4 regions of the Mesorhizobium sp. B2-4-2 genome follow, and region 1 is predicted to be linked to each of the others. Evidence: riboswitches for the same ligand, from Rfam matches in the RefSeq annotation. Region 1 holds a riboswitch; each other region holds the start of a gene.
What was found. Region 1 has a riboswitch for cobalamin ahead of FJ942_RS15635 (CbtB domain-containing protein). Riboswitches for the same ligand answer to the same signal wherever they lie in the genome.
Positions count from the first base shown of each region.

Region 2: linked by a shared signal. The riboswitch ahead of FJ942_RS27115 (aromatic ring-hydroxylating dioxygenase subunit alpha) and the one ahead of FJ942_RS15635 (CbtB domain-containing protein) in region 1 are both predicted to bind cobalamin.
Region 3: linked by a shared signal. The riboswitch ahead of FJ942_RS14910 (ABC transporter ATP-binding protein) and the one ahead of FJ942_RS15635 (CbtB domain-containing protein) in region 1 are both predicted to bind cobalamin.
Region 4: linked by a shared signal. The riboswitch ahead of bluB (5,6-dimethylbenzimidazole synthase) and the one ahead of FJ942_RS15635 (CbtB domain-containing protein) in region 1 are both predicted to bind cobalamin.

Region 1 is NZ_VFVM01000006.1:127,095-131,012, forward strand. Features, by position in the region: gene cobU (bifunctional adenosylcobinamide kinase/adenosylcobinamide-phosphate guanylyltransferase) at 1-128, opposite strand, end outside; gene FJ942_RS15630 (CbtA family protein) at 121-918, opposite strand; gene FJ942_RS15635 (CbtB domain-containing protein) at 934-1,113, opposite strand; cobalamin riboswitch at 1,149-1,345, opposite strand; gene FJ942_RS15640 (aromatic ring-hydroxylating dioxygenase subunit alpha) at 1,480-2,649, shown strand; gene FJ942_RS15645 (MFS transporter) at 2,653-3,852, opposite strand.
Region 2 is NZ_VFVM01000018.1:67,252-71,169, reverse strand. Features, by position in the region: gene FJ942_RS27120 (hybrid-cluster NAD(P)-dependent oxidoreductase) at 1-1,048, opposite strand, end outside; gene FJ942_RS27115 (aromatic ring-hydroxylating dioxygenase subunit alpha) at 1,068-2,315, opposite strand; cobalamin riboswitch at 2,446-2,648, opposite strand; gene FJ942_RS27110 (DUF680 domain-containing protein) at 3,128-3,325, shown strand; gene FJ942_RS27105 (DUF680 domain-containing protein) at 3,395-3,631, shown strand; gene ugpC (sn-glycerol-3-phosphate ABC transporter ATP-binding protein UgpC) at 3,719-3,918, opposite strand, start outside.
Region 3 is NZ_VFVM01000005.1:381,651-385,568, reverse strand. Features, by position in the region: gene FJ942_RS14920 (Gfo/Idh/MocA family oxidoreductase) at 1-50, opposite strand, end outside; gene FJ942_RS14915 (LacI family DNA-binding transcriptional regulator) at 232-1,257, shown strand; cobalamin riboswitch at 1,320-1,529, shown strand; gene FJ942_RS14910 (ABC transporter ATP-binding protein) at 1,786-2,574, shown strand; gene FJ942_RS14905 (ABC transporter substrate-binding protein) at 2,614-3,561, shown strand; gene FJ942_RS14900 (iron ABC transporter permease) at 3,570-3,918, shown strand, end outside.
Region 4 is NZ_VFVM01000001.1:415,137-419,054, reverse strand. Features, by position in the region: gene FJ942_RS02040 (pirin family protein) at 1-5, opposite strand, end outside; gene FJ942_RS02035 (DUF2277 domain-containing protein) at 46-312, opposite strand; gene FJ942_RS02030 (exodeoxyribonuclease VII small subunit) at 411-662, opposite strand; gene FJ942_RS02025 (histone deacetylase family protein) at 666-1,592, opposite strand; cobalamin riboswitch at 1,714-1,894, shown strand; gene bluB (5,6-dimethylbenzimidazole synthase) at 1,943-2,695, shown strand; gene FJ942_RS02015 (TetR/AcrR family transcriptional regulator) at 2,741-3,346, opposite strand; gene FJ942_RS02010 (MFS transporter) at 3,467-3,918, shown strand, end outside.

The DNA.
Region 1 (3,918 bases):
TCATAGGCTTGCGCCGTGGCGATGTAGGTCCATGGCGAAGGCAAGGCCGTCATCAGCGTTTCGGCGTGCGCGCTCTTGCCGGAGCGCGCACCGCCGATGATGAAGGTCAGTCTTCCGCGATCAGGCAAAGCTGTCGCGCAGGCTCGTCGCGCTGCCGGTGAAGCGTCCGCGCACCACGCCGACGACAGCGCCGAGCACGAGCCAGAACACCAGGTTGGTTACGGTTACCGCCACCACGAACTGATGGTGCAGGCCTTCCGGAATCGGCGTCTCGAAACTGTCCGGCTGCGGCGCGCCGACAATATGCGGCGCGACGATCAACACCACGCCCAGAATCGCCAGCGGCAGTGATTTGCGGAAGGCGATCAGGGCAAGGCCGATCGCCGTCGCCGCCACCGTCGCCGTCCACCAGATCTGGCGTGGCAGAAGCTCGGCGGCAGGCATGGCCGGCAGTTCCGGCGGCAGGCCGAGGCCCGGCGCCAGCGTGAACACGGCAAAGCCGGCCAGTCCCCAGAACACGCCCTGGCGCCAGTTGCCGATGCCGCCGGCGAATTCCGAAACCGCGACCAGGACCAGCGCGAAGCCGATGCCGGTGACGATGTTGGCAAGCACGCTGAAGGCGAAGCGCTCGAAGCCGTCGGCCGGCGCCCAGCCTTCCTCTTCAGCCGGAACAGCTTCAGCGGCTGCCGGCGCGGCGGAGCTCATGGCATTGCCCGCCGGGGCGGCAGAGTTCATGGCGTTGTTGTCGGTCGGGGCCGGTGCGGTATGGTCGTGGTGGTGGCCGCCGCCGGCCTGTTCGTAGACTTCCGCCTTCAGGATCAACGGCACGGTGGCATAGGCCTGCATGCAGGCGAGAACGACACCGGCCACGAGCCCTGCGATCGCCGCGATGAACACGACGTTGCGAAACAGGTTCATGATGTCAAATCCCTATCAGTGGCAGGGAAACGCCATCGAGTGGCGATAGTCGTGCGCGGCATTGTGGACCGCGTCGATATGCGAGAAACCGACAAAGCCTACGACGAAAACGCCGAGCAGCGCCGCGAGCGCGAGCTGCAGGAGGCGCGACTGCGAGGAGATGGAGGCGCCGAGGGAGACGGAAGCGGTATTCATGTCTTGTCCTTTCACCCTCCACCCGAGGGCATCGAAGTCAGTTTCCTGTCGCCGGCAGGTCTCCTGGCTCGCGGATCAGCGCCCTTCCCCACCTTCCCGAAGAAAATCTTCAGTGGCATATGGAGAGGACTACCGCACACAGTTGCGGGGGCAGCCACGGCATTGGGCAACAAATCTGCCCGCACCGCATTCCCTCTTGGCTCCAATCGGAACCGACGACGAAGGTGACTATAGGGAAAATCGCCGCATCCGGCAAACCAAATTCCGACGGCGACAAGCGCTTTAGCGCCGTCCGGCCGCTTGCTCCGCTGCAATTGACAATTTCCGTGGCCGGGTGTCGGCTGCCATCCTCACAGGAGGCCAGCCATGCAGCCCGTCCAGAGCCAGCACGCCCCCTATAACGGCCTCACCCGGGCCGAGCCGACATTGCCGTCCTCGGCCTATTGGGATGCGGCGGCCTACCAGCGCGACCTCGACGCCATCTGGTACAGGAACTGGCTGCTCGTCTGCCGTGAAGCTGATCTCGCCCAACCGCTGGCTTTCCGCACCTTCCGTGTCGGCAGCCAGGAGATCGTCGTGCTGCGTGACGATACCGGCGAACTGCGCGCCTTCCACAACACCTGCCGGCATCGCGGCTCGCAGCTTTGCCAGGAACGCGAGGGGCGGCTGAGGGCGCGGCTGATCACCTGCCCCTACCACGCATGGTCCTATTCGCTGCGCGGCGAGCTCGTGCGCGTGCCATCGAAAACGCTGCCCGAAGGTTTCGACAAGGCGGACCATCCGCTCTATCGCGTCGCGCTGTCGGTCTGGCGCGGCTTCGTCTTCGTCAATCTCGCGGAAGATGCCGCCGGCTCGGCGCACTCATCCTTCGACCCGGCCTCCGGCGATCTCGGCAACTGGCCGCTGGAATCGCTGGTATCGGGCCATGTGCTGCGCAAGGTGATGAACTGCAACTGGAAGATCTTCTGGGAAAACTTCAACGAATGCCTGCATTGCCCCGGCGTCCACAAGGACCTGTCGCGGCTGGTGCCGATCTACGGCCGCGGCCTGATGGGCCGGCATGACGACCCCGAATGGACCCGCCATGCCGACAATGACGCGCCGGAATTTTCCGGCGGGCTGCGGGCGGGTGCCGAAACATGGTCACGTGACGGCCAGGCGCATGGGCCGGTCTTTTCGGGCCTGACGCCGGCCGAGCGCGCCGCCGGCCAGACCTACGCCACCAGCCTGCCCTCGATGTTCATCGTCGGCCACGTCGACTATGTCAGGTCCGTACGGCTGGTGCCGCTTGGCCCCGAGCAGACCGAATTGACCGCCGAATGGCTGTTCGCGCCCGACGCGCTCGCCGCCACCGACATCGACAACATCGTCGGATTCGGCACCCAGGTGCTGGAGGAGGATGCCGCGATCTGCGAGGTCAACCAGAAAGGGCTGCGCTCCATGCGCCATAAGGCCGGCGTGCTGATGCCGGAGGAGTACGACCTCCACCGCTTCCACGATTGGGTACGCGAACGACATGCTGCGCTTGTGCCGTAAGCTTCACAGCGACTTCGGCAGATACCGCCAGGTGACATAACCGCAGACCGCCGCAAGCAGGCCGAGCGTGACGAAAACCGAGCCTAGTCCGAAAAAGGCCAGCACCACCGAGTAGACCAGCGGCGGCGTCAGTTCGGAAAAGTCGAGATAAGTGCGGTAGACCGCAGCCATCTGCGCCCGCTCATAAGAGCGGACCGAGCGCATGAAGGCGGTCGAGCCCAGCGCGTCGAGCGCGATGGTGAAGAAGGCGCCGCACAGCAGGAAGGCGCCGGTGACGAGCGGCGCGCTTTCGCCGACGGCACCCGCCGCCAGCAGCACCACCGACATGGCGAAATAGGCAAAAGTCATGGTCCTGCGGCCGCCGAAGCGCTTGCCGGCCTTGCCCCAGAAAATCGCCATGAACAAAAGCGCGTTGCCTGCCGAAACCAGAATGCCGCCGGCAAGTTCGCCCTCACCGGTGATGACCATGAACAGCGGGCCATAGACGAAAAATGTCGTCCAGAAGCAGGAGCGGCCGAAGGCGATCAGCCAGGCCAGCCTCAGCCTCGGCTGCGCGACGAAGCGGCCGATATTGGCCAGCGGGTTGACTGGGCGCGTCTTGCCCGGCCGGATCGAGGGATTGTCGCCGAGCCGGTAGGTCCAGAACAACGCCAGCAGGGCCAAGGCGAATACGGCGACCGCGCCATGCGCGGCATAGATGCCGAAGCGCGTGTAGAGAAAGATGCCGAGCGTCGGCCCACCCGTCCAGGCAAACATCGACCACGCCATGCGCAGCGATTCGGCCTGCATGAAATCGGTCTTGCGGATGTGGTCCATGATGTAGAGGTTGAGCGTGATCGACAGCGCGCTGGCGCCCATGACACGGCACAGCATACCGGCCAATTGCCCGGCGAGCGTATGCGTGACGAAGAACAACGAGCCGATCGCCAGCAGGCAGGCGCCCGCCGTGTAGACCCAGCGCCGTGCGAAGCGCTGGATCAGCATCGGCATGAACAGGGTCACCGACAGGCCGAGCATCGCCACGATGGTGTAGAGGATCGAGACGATCTGCTCGTTGTGGAGGATTTCGTAGGCCTGGATCGGGATGACGCTCGACACCGTGGCGCGAGCGAAGGATTCGACCGCGTAGAGCGAGGCGAAGGTGCGGGCATCCGCGGCCTTGAGGGCCGGTAGCCAGATCGGATGGCGCACATGCGTGGACATTGCTTCCCCAAAGCAGAATCAGCAGCCAATCTGCGGCCATCAGTTCGCGACCGGTAACAGGAAACC
Region 2 (3,918 bases), on a different contig from region 1:
AGCCGTCCTCGATCTCGTGATCGAGGATGCCGCCATTGTGGCTCATCTCGACCTCGCCCGAGAGCTTCTTGACCTTGCAGGTTCCGCACAGGCCGAATTCGCACGCGGCGGGGATTCTGACTCCCGAGGCGCGCGCCGTCTGCAGCACCGTCTGGCCGGCGACGCATGCGGCATCGACATCCGAAATCGAGAACCGGATCGGCGTCGCGGCTTCGACAGGAATGGCTGCGCCGTCTCCAGTCGGCGAGGCGAACGGCGCCGGAATTTCCTCCACCAGCGGCGCTGCAAAGCTCTCCTGATGGTATCTCGCCATGTCGAAGCCGGCGGCTTCGAGCATGCCGCGCACGGCACGCATGAAGGGGTCGGGGCCGCAGCAGAAGATTTCGCGCTCTCGGAAATCGGGCGCCAAAAGCGGCAGCCGGATGGCGTCGATGCGGCCCATATGGCCGAACCAGCCTTCCCGGCTCGACCGCTCCTCGATCATGAAACCGAGCGACAGGCCGGGCATGCGGCTGCCGAGCAATTCCAGCTCCTTGCGGAAGATGATCTCTTCGGGGCGGCGGGCGCAGTTGACGAAGCCGACATCGGTCCATGGCGCGCAGTCGTTCAGCCAGCGCAGCATCGACATCATCGGCGTCACGCCGGAGCCGGCCGAGATGAACAGATATTTGGCCGCCGGGTGGCTGTGCAGCGAAAAGTCTCCGGCCGGCCCATACGCCTTGACGTGCGAACCAGGCCTCAAATGGTCGAACATCCAGCGTGTGCCGGTGCTGCCGGCCTGCGCCTTCACCGTCACCGCGATCGAGAATGGCCGTGAAGGCGAAGACGACAGCGTGTAGGTGCGCATCAGCAACCCATCCGCTGTCGGCAGTTCCAGCGTCACGAACTGGCCCGGCTTGTAGCGGAACCAGGTCTGGTTGTCGGAGCGGAAGGTGAAGGTCTTTACATCAGGCGCCTCGTCGCTCACGCCGATCACTTCCAGCACCTGGAGCCTGTCGTTCCAGGGCGCCATCTGATCGAGATGGCGATAGAGGCCGAGATACGTCATCGCATTCATCCCTTACCTCTCAAGCAACGCTGCGCAGGGCCGGCCGGCCGTCTTCGGCGAGGCGCGGACCGATGAAACGCGCGTACCAGTCGACGAACTGGATGACGCCGCCTTCGTGCAGTTCGGAATAGGGGCCGGGTTCATAGGCCGGCGACAGGATGCCGAAGGCGTTTTCCTCGACGATGCGACGATCCTGGCCGTTGGTCTCGGTCCAGACATGGGTGAGTTCGGCAAGGTCGTAGTCGACGCCCTCGACCGCGTCCTTGTGAACCAGCCATTTGGTCGTCACCGCGGTCTCGGTGGCGCTGATCGGCAGCACGCGGAACGTGACGGCGTGGTCGCCGAGGATGTGGTTCCAGGTCGTCGGATAGTGATAGAGCAGCAACGAGCCGATGCGGTCGGTGGCAACGCTGTCGGACAGGTTCTTCTTGACCGCGTGTTTTCCCGTCATCGTGTAACTGACGGCATCGCGCAGCAGCGGCGCGCGGATGGCACGGTATTGTCCGGCCGGGTCGATGCGGAACTTGCTCGGCAGGCCGGCGGCCTCGCATTTGGCCCAGTGAGCCAGCATCTCCGGGTCGCTGTCGGCGCCTTGCACGCCAGTCACGGTCGGCGCCTCAGGAAAGGTCTTGCAGAGCTCCGGATGGTTGCCGGCGCAATGATAGCATTCGCGGTTGTTTTCCCAGACCAGCTTCCAATTGCCCTTCTCGACGATGGTGCTCTCGAAGGCGACCTTTGCTTCGCGCAGCCGGTGCGGCAGCAAATAGGGTTCGATCATCATCCGCATCGGCGCGAAATCCGCCGGCTCGTCGGCGAGGCAAATGAAGGTGTAGCCGCCGACGCTTTCGCAGGCGACCGGCTTCAGGCCGAACTGGCTCTTGTCGAAACCCTCGGCCATCTGCCTGGCGAACAGCAGCCTGCCGTCCAGTTCATAGGTCCACTGATGGTAGGGGCAGACGAGCTTTGCCGCCGTGCCCTTGTCTGTGTTGCAGACGCGGCTGCCGCGATGGCGGCAAGAATTGTGGAAGGCGTTGATGTTGCCCTTCTGGTCGCGCACCAGCACGACAGGATAGTCGCCGATCTGCACCGTAATGAAGCTGCCGGGCCTGGGCAGTTCGCAATCATGGCCGATGAACAGCCAGTCGCGGTACCAGATCAGCTCCATGTCGAGCTTGAAGTAGTCGGCGTCGGTATAGAAGGGCTGCTCGAGTGAGAAGCCGTCCCTGCGGCCTTGCAGCCGTTTCAGCATGTCGTTGCGCGCATCCATGTCCTGTCCTCGCATTGAAGTCCTGTCCTCACATTGAAGGACTGAACGGAGGGGAGAGAGGAAGGATCAAGCCGCGCGCCGGCTTGCGCCGGACATGCACCATCCGCCTCTTGACCGCCCGCCGCGATCAGTCGAGTCCAACATCTCGGGCTGGTTTCCGGGCTCTGGAGCTGTCCTTGCGGACTGTCGCGACACCTTCCCAGGCCTTTGCCCAGTGGTCTCCCGTTGCGACCTGAACTCCACCACCGTTGCGGGGGCAGCGCCGGATTCTGACCGGCTTCCCAATTCTCCGCCTCGTCGTCACGCGGCGGCACCTGAGATGGCAGGATCTAACCATGATCGCCGGCTTGTCGTCGGCATGAAAACGACATCGCATCCATGCCGCGCGACACGCACTGAAAACGGTGCGGCCGCCGTTGCAGGGGCAGAAAGCCTCAGGTCGCCGCCTCGGATTCCGTCTCGTGGCGGAGGCAAAAAGGTTAACGGTTTCGAAAAGTGACTATTAGCGCCCTCTAAAATCGAACCGAACGGTTCGTTTCTGTTGACGATGCGTGCAGGACGGTGTGAACACTGGGCCTTCGACACAGTTGGTGATCGCGCGGTCTGTTAGAATAACTATCTGATAACAAATGGAAAAAAACGAATGTAGAAGGCCCTGGCACAATTTCAAGTGGTGGAAACTTGGTCCACACGGAAAAACTTCGTGATTGGAAATGGCGGTATGGCTTTCCCACATCGGGGCTGTCCGAACGACGCGATTTCCTCCCAAGACACGCCGCTAGACGGACGGAAAAATACTGGAGTATCAAAAAATGAAAAAGATCATTCTCACTGCCGCCGCCCTTCTGGCTGTTTCCGGCAGCGCCTTCGCTAGTAGCGACCATTATGGTTCGAATGCCCCTGCGGCCACCGCCGTCGACAGCTCGTACACCGCTTCGACCAAGAAGTCGGAACCGGCTGCCCAGACGCCTGTCCAGGGTGCCGATCGCAACCTCTTCGGCAACAACTAACAGCCGATCTCCAGTTGACGGCGGGCCTTCCGCCGTCCTGGCGAAATTCGAAAATTCAGGAGACTTGAAATGAAGAAGATCATCCTTGCTGCCGCCGCCGTTCTGGTGGTGTCGGGCAGCGCTTTTGCCGGCAGCGACAACTATGGCTCCAATGGCGCCAACCAACCTGCCGTCACCTCGGTCGACAATGCGCACACGGCTTCGATCCGCGACAGCGGCTCGCCCGTCTACAAGCTGCTCAATTCGTCGGGCGATGTACACAAGTCCGCCCCTCAGGGCAGTGACCGGAATCTCTTCGGCCACTAACAGCCGAAGCTGACACCAAACACGAGCGGCGGGCTTTGCCCGCCGCTCCTGTTTTTGCGTGACCGGCAATTAATTCATGGCCTGCTCTCAGGCCGCTTTCGCTTCCGTCTCGTGCAGCGCGAAGGATCGTCCATCCGCGTCGAAGATATGAAGGTCTCCGGCGTCGGCGCTCAGCCGCAGTGTCGCCCCGCGCTTGACCTCGACATTGCCCGGCAGCTTGGTCACCAGCGGCAGGTCGGCGCGGCCGATGTCGACATAGACGAGTTGCACCTCGCCGAGCTGCTCGA
Region 3 (3,918 bases), on a different contig from region 1:
AGCCAGGTTTTGCTCATGGCTCCGCACCCGACCAGGACGACGTGCATCATCCAGCGCTCCTCCGGCCAACCCCTCCTGGCTGGCACCCACGGCAGTCCGTAAATGACTTCCGTAAACGTTTACGATGACACACCCGATGGCATATATTGTCAATCGGATTTGTACCGTCGGCTCTGAAACGCCTTGGCCGCACGACCGGCTGGTGCTAGCCAGAAGCAGGAGGGGGAGGTCTTGGCGTCCAGCATTCACGATCTTGCGCGACACCTGAACATTTCGATCGGTACAGTCTCGCGCGCGCTTAACGGGCGCGCCGACGTGAACGCCGAGACACGCCAGCGCGTGCTCGAGGCGGCCCGGAAGCTCAATTATTCACCGAACCACTCGGGCAGGAACCTACGCCGCGGCACCACCCATGCCGTGGCTTTCATGCTGCAGCCGCATCCGGGCGACCAGCAGTATGGCGAGCCGTTCTTCATTCCGTTCCTCACCGGACTGCAAGCGACATTGGCCGAGTGCGGGCTGGACCTGATCATCGTCATGGGCGCGCCGGCGGATTATCAGCAGGAGCGGCTGCGCCGCGTCGTCGAGACGCGTCGTGCCGATGCCGTCGTACTGGCCTGGACGCGGCGCGAGGACGATCGCATCGACTATCTGAGCAAGGCCGGCTTTCCCTTCGCGACGCTCGGCCGAAGCCGGTCCGGCGACGACAGCTATCCCTCTCTGGATCTGGATTTCGAGAAGGCGGGCGCCGATGCGGTCGACCGGCTGGTTGCGCGTGGCCACCGCCGCATCGCCGCCATCCGGCCGTCGCTTGACCTGAATTTCGGTTATCTGTTTCTGGAGGGTTATTGCAAGGCGCTGCGGCGGCACGGCATCGAAGTCGATCCCGGCCTGATTGTGGACGGTTTTATCAACGAAGCCGGTGGCTACGCGGTGACACCGCAAGTCATGCGGTCGAAGGATCCGCCGACCGCGATTATCTTCAACAACGACTCGATGGCGCTCGGCGGCTGCAAAGCGCTCGCCGAAATGGGGATCAAGCCCGGGCAGGATGTCGCGGTGATCGTCATCGTCGACACGCCGCTCTGCCGTTATTTCTCGCCGGCGCTGACCGGCTTTCGTCCGAGCCTTGACCCGATGGGGCGGCGGCTCGGCGAAATCCTGCTCGCCTCGCTCCCGGCTTTCGCCGGCGCGAAAGGGCCAGAGATCATTCGCGAGGTCTGGCCGCTGGAACTGGTGGCGCGCGATAGTGATTGACCACAAGTTTGTATCGTTATAACAGAACATGCATCGACCTTGCCTCGACGGTGCCTGCATCCTAGGCTGCGACTCGTGATGGTCCCCGCGCCGCAAGGCGAGGGGTGAAAAGGGAACATGGTGAGGCCCGATTTTCGGGTCGAAGCCATGGCTGCCCCCGCAACTGTAAGCGGCGAGCAAAATCCGAGAAGCCACTGGCCGGCAAGGCTGGGAAGGCAGGATGGCGCAACGACCCGCGAGCCAGGAGACCTGCCATCTGCATGGGTTGACCGGACGGGGTGTGCCGGGAGGAGACGCGGGGTTCGGTCTTGTCGACCGGTTCAAGCCAGCTTCCTTCCGTCGCCATTTTTGAAAGTGACGGAAGTTGGACGGCTCCATCGATCGCATTCACTGCATTCCCATGCATCGCATCATCGTGTGCACGCTTTGCCGCGATATCGCCACCGAGGTGAATTCAGGCCAGCGTCCGGCAGGATTGGCAAGCAAGACGCTGGCCCGTATTCCGGCAGGCCCTGCAAGGAATTGCCCATGACCGCGCCGCTTCTCGAGGCCCGCGACCTGGCCGCGGCGGCGGATGGCCTGCATCTGGTGCATCCGGTCAGCCTTTCGGTGGCGGCGGGCGACCGTCTCGCCATCATCGGTCCCAACGGCGCCGGCAAGACGACATTGCTGCGCATGCTGTCGGGCATGCTGCGGCCGAGTTCGGGCGAAGTGAAGCTCACCGGGCGCCTGCTGGACAGGATTTCGACCGCCGAGCGGGCGCTGCACATCGCCGTCGTCGGCCAGACCGATCAACCGGATCCACGGCTGGCGGTGATCGATTATGTCGAGCTCGGCCGGGTTCCGCATACCGGCCGCAGGCACAGGAGCGAGGAACGCGACATTGTCGTCGAGGCGCTGCGCCGGACCGGGCTGTTGCCGCTGCTTGGCCGCACCATCGGCTCGCTGTCGGGCGGCGAGCGCCAGCGCGCCCAGCTTGCCCGCGCCATCGCACAGGAGCCGAAGATCCTGTTCCTCGACGAGCCGACCAACCATCTCGACCCGCGGGCGCGCAGCGAGTTGCTCGAACTGGTTGCAGGCCTCGGCATGACCGTGATCGCGGTGCTGCACGATCTGGCGCTGGTGACGCCTTTCGCCACCAGGGTCGCGGTGATGAGCCATGGCCGGTTGCATGTGCTGGCGCCGCCACGCGAAGCACTCACTCAGCAGCTGATCCGCGAGATCTTCGGTGTCGACGTCTTTAGGTTGCGCCACCCGACGGAGGACCGCGAGCTGACGGTGTTCGAGGTTCCGAACCGTGCCGCGCCATCTTCGTGAGCGCAGATCCAATTCCCGTGCAACGAAGGAGCAACATCCGTGAAACGCCTTGCCGTGTCTCTTGCCTTCTCCCTGCTGGCCTCTACGGCCTTCGCCTTTCCGGTGACGGTCGACAGCTGCGGCAAGTCGCTGACCTTCGACGCGCCTCCAAAGCGCGCTGTCATTCACGATCTCAACATGGCCGAGATGGCCTTCGCCCTGAAGCTGCAGCCGTCGATCGTCGGCCTGACCGGCATCACCGGATGGTACAAGGTCGGCCCCGAATTCAAGGCCGAGCAAGGCTCGATCCCGGAACTGGCGCCCAAATATCCGACGCTGGAAAACCTGGTCGCTGTCGAGCCCGACTTCTTCTTCGCCGGTTGGTACTACGGCATGAAGCCGGGCGGCGAGGTGACGCCCGATACGCTGGCGCAACACGGCATCAAGACCCTGGTGCTGACGGAAAGCTGCGTCCATCTCGACAAGAACCGCCCCGCCGCTTCGATGGATCTGCTCTATGGCGATGTCGAGAAGCTGGGCAAGATCTTCGGCAAGGAGGCCGAAGCGGATAAGCTCGTCTCCGGCTGGAAGGCGCAGCTCGCCGAAATCACGGCCAAGGTCGGCGCCCGCAGGGGAACGCGCGTGTTCCTCTATGATTCCGGCGAGGACAAGCCGTTCACATCAGGCAAGTTCGCCATTCCCAACGCCATGATTTCCGCGGCCGGCGGCGACAACATCATGGCCGACATGGACACCAGCTGGGGCAACACGGATTGGGAGACGGTGGCCTCGCGCAATCCGCAATTCCTCATCCTGCTCGACTATCAGGATGGCGGCGGCTACCGGAAGCTGCTCGATTTCCTGAAAGCGCATCCGGCAATGAAGGAGACGGACGCGGTCAGGAACGAACGCTTCGTGGCGCTTCGCTATGCCGAACTGACACCCGGGCCGGCCAATATCGACGCGATCGGCAAGATTGCCAGGGCGATGCATCCGGAAGCGTTTTAACCGGGAACATGACTTTGCGGCACAAGGCATTCCTATTGGCCATGACGGCGGCGGCGTTGGCAATCGCCGCGTTCGCGCTGCTGTCGATCGCCTATGGCTCGACGATGATTCCGTTGGGCGACGTCGTTGCAGCACTTGGCCATGCGATCGGATTGAAGGGGCATGACGTGTCCGGCCCGGTCGGCAGGATCGTCGTCGACCTCAGATTGCCGCGCATAATCCTGGCCATCTGTGTCGGCGGCGGCCTGGGCGTGGTCGGCGCGCTGTTACAGACGGTGACGCGCAACGATCTTGCCGATCCGTTCCTGTTCGGCCTCTCGTCGGGAGCCGCCGCCGGCGCTGTCTCCGTCATCACCG
Region 4 (3,918 bases), on a different contig from region 1:
CTCATGAACTCTCCTTGTCAGCGGCCGATGGCTGCTTTGGCCAGATCAGGCAAAGCGGATCGCCGCCTTCGCCCGCAGCTTGGCCGCAACCTCCTCGCGATTGCGCGGATGCTGGTTGGTTTCAAGCGAATCGAGAAGCTCGCGCGCCGACGCCGCGATGGCCTCGACGGCATGGTCGAATGCGTGCTGGTTCTGCTTCGAAGGCCGCGTCCTTCCGCTCAGCTTGCGAACGAATTGAAGGGCTGCATCGCGCACCTCGTCGTTGGTCGCCGGCGGATCAAAATTGAACAGGGTCTTGATGTTTCTGCACATCGCTTCCGTATCTCCTCTTGTCCTGGAGCCGTTTCAATCGGGACGCGTTCTATCCTCAATCATGATCGTGTCAAAAACCAGAGAGACGGCTGCGTGCCTCAATCCGCGTCCAGCGGCTCCGTCCCGACCGGCTTGCCGTCGCGGGACAGCCTGATCTTCTCCACCTTGTCCTCGGCCGCCTTCAGCAGCCGGTCGCAATGCACCTTCAGCGCCTCGCCGCGCTCGTAGATCCTAATGGACTGGTCGAGCGGCACATCGCCACGCTCCAGATCATCGACGATCTTCTCCAGCGCGTCGAGAGCCTGTTCGAAGCTCATCGCCTTGACGTCTTCGTTGGTTTCACCAGCCATCATTCATCCTTTCATCAGTCGCCCGACATGGGCGGCGACCGAAAATGCCAATCCTTGCAGATCGTAGCCGCCCTCGAGCAGGCTGACGAGCCGGTTGCCGCTGTGGCGCGCCGCGCGCTGCATGAGTTGGCCGGTCGCCCAGTCGAAATCATCCTCGGTCAGGTTGATCTCGGCCAGCGGGTCGCGATGATGCGCATCGAAGCCGGCCGAAATAATGATCAGGTCGGGTGCAAAATTGTCGAGCGAGGGCAGCACGCGCGACAGGAAGGCATCGCGGAACGCCTCGCTGCCGGTCTGCGGCGCAAGCGGCGCGTTGACGATGTTGCCGGCGCCGGTTTCGTTCTTTGCTCCGGTGCCGGGGTAGAGCGGCATCTGGTGCGTCGAGCAATAAAGCACGGACGGATCGTCCCAGAAAACATCCTGCGTGCCGTTGCCGTGATGCACGTCCCAGTCGACGATGGCGACACGTTCGATATCGTGTTTGCGCTGTGCATAACGTGCGGCGATGGCCGCCGTGTTGAACAGGCAGAAGCCCATCGCGGTCGCTTTCTCGGCATGATGGCCGGGCGGCCGGGCGGCGACGAAAACGTTGTCTGCCCTGCCGGCAAAGACGTCGTCGACGGCGGCGTTGGCGGCTCCGATCGCGGTGATCGCCGCCTGCCAGCTCTTCGGGCTGGCCGTTGTGTCGGCATCGATGCGGGCGATGCCCGTCTCGGGAATGGCGGCGCGTACCCGCTCGACGAAATCCTCGGGATGCGCGTAGAGAATGGTGGCCTCATCGCCTTGTGGCGCCTCGAGGCGGTCGAGCGCGGCAAAAGCCTCGTCGTCGAGCACGCGCTCAATGGCGCGCAAGCGGTCCGGCCGCTCCGGATGGCCGGGTGGCGTGATGTGCTCGAGGAAGATCGGATGGGTGTAGAGACGAGTGGCCATGCTCCCTATCTAGTGCCCCGGCGCGGCGATGGCCATGCGTTGCGGCCTGATGGTTGGGGAAAATCGCGCTTGCGTCCGTTCGCGTCGCCGCGGGGATTGGCGGCGCAGGGGCTTCGTCGTAAAGTCCCCGCCACTGCCTGGTGCCCGCCGCGAGCGGGAGAATCGGGAACACGGTTTGATACCGTGGCGTGCCCAACGCTGTAAGGGGGACCGCGCCGGTAAATGCCACTGTCGATGACGGGAAGGCGCCGGATGCGGGTTGATCCCGAGCCAGAAGACCGGCCTGGCAGGCATCGTCATCCGCATGGTCAGGCGGACGGCAGTTGATTGCAATCGCAAGGGGACAAGCGATGCCGGACAATATGACCATCCCCGTGGGTGACGGATTCGACCAGATGGCGCGCGATGCGGTCTACCGCGCCATGTTCACGCGGCGCGATGTCCGCAGCCATTTTACATCAGAGGCCGTCGACGACGAGGTCTTGGCGCGGCTGCTGCTTGCCGCCCATCACGCGCCATCGGTCGGCTTCATGCAGCCATGGAATTTCATCGTCATTCGTGGCACCGAACGACGGGAACAGGTGCGCGACCTGTTCCTCGCGGCGCGCGAGCAGGAATTGCCGGCGATCGAGGAAGAGCGGCGGGCGCTCTACCGCAAGCTCAAGCTGGAAGGCATCTGCGAAAGCGCGCTCAATATCTGTATCACCTGCGACCGCCGACGCTCACAGGGTTCGCCGCTGGGACGCTGGCACAATCCCGAGATGGATCTCTACAGCACGGTCTGCGCGGTGCAGAATTTCTGGCTGGCGGCGCGCGCCGAAGGCGTCGGCGTTGGCTGGGTCAGCATTATCGAGGCGCAGGCGTTGAAAGGCCTTCTGTCGATTCCCGAGCATGTGACGCCGGTGGCCTATCTCTGTGTCGGCCGTGTCTCGGAGTTCGCGCCGAAACCGGACCTCGAAACACATGGCTGGGGGCGGCGGCTGCCGCTGCCCGAGCTGATCATGAGCGAGACGTTTTGCGGACAGGGCGAAGTTCCGCTCAAATCAACGATCGCACGCCTCAAGGCGGCAACATGCGAAAAGTCTGACAAACCCTTGATTTGATTGCCGATACGGCATGCGCAGCGCGCTGCCGGCGGCCTGCCGTCGTCAGGCGGCTCCGGCATCCTTCCTCAACAATCCTTCGAGCAGTTGCTTGAATGCCGCCACCACGGTCTTCGACGTCGCTTCCGGGTCGTTCGAATTGGCGATCCGCTGCGCCGCCTGGCTGCTCGCCCCGTTGATCAGCCGTGCCGCGGTCTCGGGGTCTACGCCCGGGACAACCACCCCGTCGCCCTGCAGCGTCGTCAGGTGATCGGTCATCGACGCGACGCAGGCATTGGCGTTCGGCCATTGCGCGGGATCCCCCAGCACGGCCGGACCGTCCCGAAACATGATGCGCTGGATTTCCGGCTCCAGCGCCATTTCGATGTAGCTCGTGCATTCGTCGACGAAGCTTTGCCAGCGGGTCGGTGCTTTCGCTGCAACCTCATTCACCCGTGCCGCCATCTCGGCGTCTATCTCGGCGATAACCGCCTGCAAAAGCCCCTTCTTGTCCCCGAAATGATGATAGAGCGCACCGCGCGTCAGCCCTGCCGATGCGGTGAAATCATCCATCGATGCCTCGGCATAACCGATCGTTCCGAACGCATGCCGGGCCGCGGCAATCAATTTGGCGCGCGTTTCGGCGATCATTTCCCTGCGGGGCTTGTGCATCTCTTCTGGCCTTATCTACATACGTCACGTATGCCAATTGACATACGCGACGTATGATCTATTTAGTATTCATACGCATCGTATGTAATTTCCGAATCGCCTTTTGTCGAGGAACGGATCATGCAGAACCCCTATTCCGAGATCTTTCGAGCCCCTGGCGCCAAGGGCTTTGCCGCTGCAGGCTTCATGGCGCGCCTGCCGATCGCCATGGCGCCGATCGGCATCGTGGCGATGCTGTCGCAGACGCGTGGCGAATACTGGCTGGCGGGTGCCGTCTCGGCGACATTCGCGCTGGCCAACGCTTTCCTGGCGCCGCAGATCTCCAGGCTGGTCGACCGCCTCGGCCAGACATGGATCGTGGTGCCCACCACCATCATCTCCGTGCTGGCATTCCTGCTGCTGATTGCGTCGGCCAACCAGGATTGGCCGGTATGGACAATGTTCGTGTCGGCGCTGCTGGCAGCGGCCATGCCCAGCATGCCGGCAATGGTGCGCGCGCGCTGGACCGAGCTTTTTCGCGGCCGGCCGGAGATGAACACCGCCTTCGCCTTCGAATCGGCGGCCGACGAACT